2 regions of the Streptomyces sp. NPDC007264 genome follow, and region 2 is predicted to be linked to the other one. Evidence: predicted binding sites of a transcription regulator. Region 2 holds the regulator's gene; the other holds the start of a gene.
The links. The regulator HspR, encoded in region 2, represses chaperone genes until heat shock. The targets are predictions, from matches to a motif close to TTGAGNNNNNNNNNCTCAA.
Positions count from the first base shown of each region.

Region 1: lon (endopeptidase La) is a predicted target of HspR. The motif match lies at 1,859-1,877, and genes of this name have one in related genera.

Region 1 is NZ_JBIAFD010000003.1:121,335-124,744, forward strand. It holds gene lon (endopeptidase La) at 1-1,836, opposite strand, end outside; gene ACFYMU_RS05595 (rhomboid-like protein) at 2,046-2,810, opposite strand; gene ACFYMU_RS05600 (spermidine synthase) at 3,138-3,410, shown strand, end outside.
Region 2 is NZ_JBIAFD010000001.1:400,998-404,407, reverse strand. It holds gene ACFYMU_RS01800 (LuxR C-terminal-related transcriptional regulator) at 1-49, opposite strand, end outside; gene ACFYMU_RS01795 (sugar ABC transporter substrate-binding protein) at 448-1,554, opposite strand; gene ACFYMU_RS01790 (heat shock protein transcriptional repressor HspR) at 1,920-2,372, opposite strand; gene dnaJ (molecular chaperone DnaJ) at 2,377-3,410, opposite strand, start outside.

The DNA.
Region 1 (3,410 bases), on a different contig from region 2:
ACCGGGGACGGCCGTACGCCGCTCGGCCGGGTCCTGCGCGGACTCCGGCACGTGGTGCGGACGCCCGATCAGCCCCCGCAGGTCCTCGTCCCGGACCGTGAACGGCAGCTCCCGCTCGCCCAGTTCGTGCTGGGCCGCGACCTTGCGGAGCAGGCGCGCGATCGACCGCTCCAGGTTCCGCACACCCGCCTCACGGGTGTACTCGCCGGCCAGCTTGCGCAGCGCGCCCTCGTCGAGGGTGATCTCGTCCTTGTCCAGACCGGCCCGCTCCAGCTGGCGCGGCAGCAGGTGGTCGCGGGCGATGACGATCTTCTCGTCCTCGGTGTAGCCGTCGAGGCGGACCAGCTCCATGCGGTCGAGCAGCGCCTCCGGAATGGCTTCCAGGACGTTCGCGGTCGCCAGGAACACGACGTCGGACAGGTCGAGTTCGACCTCCAGGTAGTGGTCCCGGAAGGTGTGGTTCTGGGCCGGGTCCAGAACCTCCAGCAGGGCGGCCGCCGGGTCGCCGCGGAAGTCGGAGCCCACCTTGTCGATCTCGTCGAGCAGGACCACCGGGTTCATGGACCCGGCCTCCTTGACCGCGCGCACGATCCGGCCGGGCAGCGCGCCCACGTAGGTACGCCGGTGGCCGCGGATCTCGGCCTCGTCGCGCACGCCGCCGAGCGCGACCCGGACGAACTTCCGCCCCATGGCGTGCGCGACGGACTCGCCGAGGCTCGTCTTGCCCACACCGGGCGGGCCGACCAGCGCGAGGACGGCGCCGCCGCGTCGCCCGCCGATCACGCCGAGGCCCCGGTCGGCGCGCCGCTTGCGCACCGCGAGGTACTCGGTGATCCGCTGCTTCACGTCCTCCAGGCCGGCGTGCTCGGCGTCCAGGACGGCCTTGGCACCGCGGATGTCGTAGCTGTCCTCGGTGCGCTCGTTCCAGGGCAGTTCGAGCACGGTGTCGAGCCAGGTGCGGATCCACGATCCCTCGGGGGACTGGTCGCTGGCCCGCTCCAGCTTGTCGACCTCCTTGAGGGCGGCCTCACGGACCTTCTCCGGGAGGTCGGCGGCCTCCACGCGGGCGCGGTAGTCGTCGGACTCCTCGCCCTCCCCGGTGTCGCCGTTCAGCTCGCGCAGTTCCTTGCGGACCGCTTCCAGCTGGCGGCGCAGCAGGAACTCGCGCTGCTGCTTGTCGACACCCTCCTGGACGTCCTTGGCGATGGACTCGACGACGTCCTGCTCGGCGAGGTGGTCACGCAGCTGCTGGGTGGCGAGCTTCAGCCGGGCGACCGGGTCGGCCGTCTCCAGCAGCTCCACCTTCTGCTCGGTCGTCAGGAAGGGCGAGTAGCCGGAGTTGTCGGCGAGCGCGGAGACGTCGTCGATCGCCTGGACGCGGTCCACGACCTGCCAGGCACCGCGCTTCCTGAGCCAGCTGGTGGCGAGGGCCTTGTACTCCTTGACCAGTTCGCCGACGTGTCCCGGCAGGGGGTCGGGCACCGTCTCCTCGATCCGGGTCCCCTCGACCCACAGTGCCGCTCCCGGCCCCGTCGTGCCCGCACCGATCCTCACCCGTCCGCGGCCCCGGATCAGGGCGCCCGGGTCACCGTCGGCGAGGCGGCCGACCTGCTCGACGGTGCCGAGCACACCGGTGCCCGCGTACGCCCCGTCGATGCGTGGGACCAGGAGGACCCTGGGCTTTCCGGGCTCGGCACGAGCGGCGGCCTGCGCCGCCTCCACGGCGGCGCGCACCTCGGAGTCGCTCAGGTCCAGCGGAACCACCATCCCGGGCAGCACGACCTCGCCGTCGAGCGGCAGCACGGGCAGGGTGAGCGGTGTGGACGTCGAAGCCATGATCTCCCCTTCGGCAGTCAAGTTGAGCTATGCCGACTCAATGCAGCACGCGATGCGATTGTTCCCCAAGGGGTGTTCGCTGTGAGCGATCGCCGCGCCGCCTGCTCGCCGCCTGCGGGGGCGAACCCCCGCCGGACGGACGGCCGTTGCCCGCCCGCGCGGCGGCCCGGGCACCGCCCCGGGTGCGGTCCGCGTACCGTCCGACCGGGTCAGCCGGCCGCGGCCGATTCGGCCGACCGAGGCCGCGCGACCGGAAGGCCCGTCCGCCCGCAGCGGCGTACCAGCGGCCCCGCGCCGATCCCGATCGCCAGGGACAGCACATGGCCCCAGTCGGTCAGCGGATCCGTGCACGCGACCAGGGCCTCGAGCAGCACCCCGCCGTACCCGATGAGCACCGTCCGGCGCAGCCAGGGCCGCAGAAGGCCCGTCAGAGCGCCGAGGCAGGCCGCCACACCGAAGCTGATGCCGTAGTCGAGGCGGTGCAGCGAACTGCCGGGGAGATGGCCCGCCCGCACCGCGAGAGCCACCGGGACCTCGGTGGCCAGGGTGGCGAGCACATGGCCGAGCAGGAAGACGACGGCCGTGCGCACGCCCCCCGTCCGCCGCTCCAGCGCCGTCAGGACGAACAGGAAGGCCGGCGCGTACGCCGAGGTCAGCCCGCCGGCGATCCACAGCGCGCTGGCGACCAGCACCCGCACCGGGCTGTGCGCCAGATGGGCCACGTCGGTGCTGGACTCCTGGTGCAGGGTGTGCACGAGCGACGGGTCGGCCAACTCGGCGAACAGGGACGTCACGACGAGCACGACGGCGTATCCGAAGGTAAACGGCGTACCGGTCGGCGTCGGCAGGAGCCGCCCGGGGCACGGGACGGTCCTGCGGGCCGGAGCCTTCGGCACGGCCGGTGCCGGGGCAGGGGGCACCGAGCGCTGGCGCGGCATGCCGTCCAGCAGCCGGGTCCCCGCTGCGGGGGCCATGAGCGTGGCGTCAGCAGGCGGGACCGGACGTTCCACGGCGCGGCGCTCCTTCCGTCACGCCCCACCCTTGGCGCCCCACGGGTCGCTGTCCACGACCGACGCCACGCGGGACGCGATTCACCGCAACTTCCCACCCGGGCCGTACGTCCGGCGACCGTATCCCCGAACGGCTGTTCATGACTGCGACGCCCGGTCGGACGTGCGCGCCGCGGCACGGCACCCGCGGCGCGCGTGCGGCGCGGCCGCAGGCGTTCGGCCGTGTGCCCGTGTGCCCCCTTCGGGAAAATCCCTCGTCCGCGACCCCCGCCCGTCACCAGAATGAGGCCCATGCCCCATCGACACGACATTCACGACGCGCCCCAGGTCCTGGACCGGCGCCAGGGCCCGCACGGCGAGGTCGTGTTACGGCGCCACGGCGAGTTGCTCCAGATCATCGCGAACGGCTGCTTCCTGATGGACACCTCCGACGGGCGCTCGGAGCGGCTGCTGATCGACGTCGCCCGCGACGCCCTGGACGATCGCCCCGGCCCTGACGTGCTGATCGGCGGACTCGGCGTCGGCTTCTCGCTCGCACACGCCGCCGCGGACCCGCGCTGGGGC
Region 2 (3,410 bases):
AGAGCCGGTCAGCGCCGTGCGGATGCCCGTCCGTCCCGTGCCCGGCCATCTCCCACCCCTGGCTCCAACTCCTGGCTCCAGCGTCCCCGCGCCACGCGGCTCACCAGCGACGTCCATGCCGTGCGCCGGACGCGCGCCGTCCACGCCGCGCCCCACACGTCTTCGCAGCGCAACTATGCGCGGCCGTGCCCGCCTCCGCAACACGGGTCGACCGCCCCAACGCCCGCAATTCAGCCGCTCCGTGCCGGATCCTCCCCACCTCCGGAAGTTCCACTGCATCAAGCGGATGGGGGGGTTGGGGCCCGCAGGGCCCGTACACGGCGGCGCCCGCGACACGGAGTGGTCGCGGGCGGCGAGAAGTTGCACAAGGGAACGGCAAAGGGCGGGGTGGGCGGCGAGGGGCGGGCGGGCCGGTGGAGGGGAGGAGGACCCGCCCGCCCCGCGCCGCTACTTCAGGTCGATCGCCTGGCAGTCCGACTTGTACGCGGCGGTGCAGATGTCCTTCACGGTGTAGATCTCGTCCTGGATCACCGTGTCCTTGATGTTCTCCCTGGTCAGAGCGACCACGGGCACCAGCATGGCGGGAATCCTCTTCTGGGTCGGGCTGTCGACCTTGTCACGGGTCAGCGCGTCGAACTCGATCGAGCGGCCCTGGACCTTCGCCACCGCCATCTCCGCGGCGTTGCTCGCCTCCTGCGGATACGACTTGTAGACGCTCATGTACTGGTCCCCCGCGACGATCCGCTGCACCGCGGCGAGCTCCGCGTCCTGGCCGGTCACCGGCGGGACCTTGCTGATCCCCGCCTCCTTGAGTGCGTCGATGACGGCGCCGGCGATGCCGTCGTTCGCGGAGTAGACCGCGGCGATGTTGCTCAGCCCGACCGCCCGGATCGCCGCCGCCATGTTGGCCTTGGCCACTTCCGGCTTCCAGTCCGTGGTGTCGTACGTCTTGACGATGTTCACCTTGCCGCCGAGCTCGCCGAGGGCGCCCTGCTTGAACTGCGCCGCGTTGGGGTCGGTGACCGAGCCGTTCATCATGACGATCTTGCTGTACGACGCCTTCGAGCCGAGCGCCTCGACCAGGGAGCGGCCCTGCACCTGGCCGACCAGCTCGTTGTCGAAGGAGACGTAGGCGTCGATCGGACCCTGCGCGAGCCGGTCGTAGGCGATCACCGGGATGCCCGCGTCCTTGGCCTTCTTGACGCCCGGCGCGATGGCCTTGGCGTCCACCGCGTCCACGAGCAGCACGTCCACCTCGTCGGCGATCATCTGCTCGAGCTGCCTGCCCTGCTCGGCCGCGTCCGCGTCGGCGTTGGCGTACACCACCTTGCCCTCGCCGTGGGTCAGGGCCGTGACCTGCTTCTTGATGATGGGGTAATCGAACTTCTCGTAACGCGTGTTCTCCTTCTCGGGAAGAAGCAGACCCACCGTGATGTCGTTGCCCTTCTTCAACGTCACGGGGGTGCTGCCCGCGTCGACTCCGTCCATGGCGCCACACGCGGCGAGCGAGAGGGCCGACGCGGACGCGGCCAGGGCTATGGCGGTTCGACGCACAGCGGTTCTCCGAGGAGTACGAGTGTTCACATCAGGCGCCTTCCGGGCGGAGGGGCAGCTTTGAGACCCAGGTGGCTGAAAGCCAACGCGGCGGCGGTGGACCCGTCAAGAAGTAGGCGTTAACGAGATGGCAACGGCATTCCTGTGGAGGTCAAGTGAAGACAAAGGGCGCCATGTGCGCATGTGCCACCCGCACATCTTCGTGACCTGAAGACACCACCCCCGGCGCACAGCGGTACGCCACCCGTCGGCGACGATCCGTCACGGCGGCCCGTCCGGCGCCTCCCCGGCATCCCTTCATTCCGACAGCACACGGCAAAGGGCCCGGAGGTCGTCCGCCTCCGGGCCCTTGGGACGAGATGCCGTCAGTCCGTCTGCTGCTGCCGCTTCGGCCGCCACACCACCAGCGCGCTGGTCTGCTGGACCTCCTGGTACGGGACCAGGTCGCGGCGGTACGAGGCGTGCACCGCCGCCTCGCGCTGCCGCATCGCCGCGGCCGCGCCGTCCAGCGCGGCCTCCAGCTCCGCGACGCGGGACTGGAGCGCGGCGACCTGGTTCTCCAGTTCGATGATCCGCTTGATGCCGGCCAGGTTGATGCCCTCGTCCTGCGACAACTGCTGCACCTGACGGAGCAGTTCGATGTCGCGGGCCGAGTAGCGCCGGCCCCGGCCCGCCGTGCGGTCCGGGGACACGAGGCCGAGGCGGTCGTACTGGCGCAGCGTCTGCGGGTGCAGGCCGGAGAGCTGGGCCGCCACCGAGATGACGTAGACCGGGGTTTCCTCGGTCAGTTCGTACGGATTGCGTCGACGGCCGTCCATCTGGTCATGCTCCCTTCGCGGCCTGGAACAGCTCCGCCCGCGGGTCCTCCCCCGCGGTTGCCTCGCGATACGCCTCCAGCGCGTCACGAGCCTTCCCCGAAACGTCCCTGGGGACACTCACCTCGACCGTCACCAACAGGTCGCCGCGCGTGCCGTCCTTGCGGACCGCGCCCTTGCCGCGCGCACGCATGGTGCGCCCGTTGGGCGTGCCCGGAGGCAGCTTCAGTGTCACCGGGGGCCCGCCGAGCGTGGGCACCCGGATGTCCGCACCGAGCGCAGCCTCCGCGAACGTCACCGGCACGGTCACCGTCAGGTTGTCGCCCTTGCGGCCGAACACGGGATGCGCGTCCACGTGGACGACCACGTACAGGTCGCCGGCCGGGCCGCCCCGCTCACCGGGCGCGCCCTTGCCCCGCAGCCTGATGCGCTGGCCGTCCGTGACACCCGCGGGGATGCGGACCTGCATGGTCCGGGACGACTTCGCCCGGCCGCTGCCCTTGCACTCGGGGCACGGGTGCTCCGCGATCAGCCCGCGGCCCTTGCAGTCCGGGCAGGGGTCGGTCAGCGAGAAGCCGCCGCCCGAGCCGCGCGCCACCTGCCCGGTGCCGACGCAGGTCGGACACACGCGGGGTGTGCCGTTCTCGTCGCCGGTGCCCGAGCATGCCTTGCACGGCGCCTGCGAGGACATGCGCAGCGGCACGGTCGCGCCGTCCACCGCCTCCATGAAGCTCAGCGTGACCTCGGACTCGATGTCCTGGCCGCGCCGCGGCTGCGTCCGCGTGCCCGCGCCGCCGCCGCGGTTGAACAGGCCTCCGAAGACGTCGCCGAGACCGCCGCCGAAGCTTCCTCCGGCGGTGCCGCCCTGGCCGCCCTGGCCGCCGAAGAGGTCACCCAGGTCGAAGTTGAACGAGCCGCCGCCCGCCCCGGGGCCGGGGCGGAAGCCGCCGTTGCCGAAGAGGGCGCGGGCCTCGTCGTACTCCTTGCGCTTCTTGGGGTCGCCGAGGACGTCGTTCGCCTCGGAGATCTCCTTGAAACGCT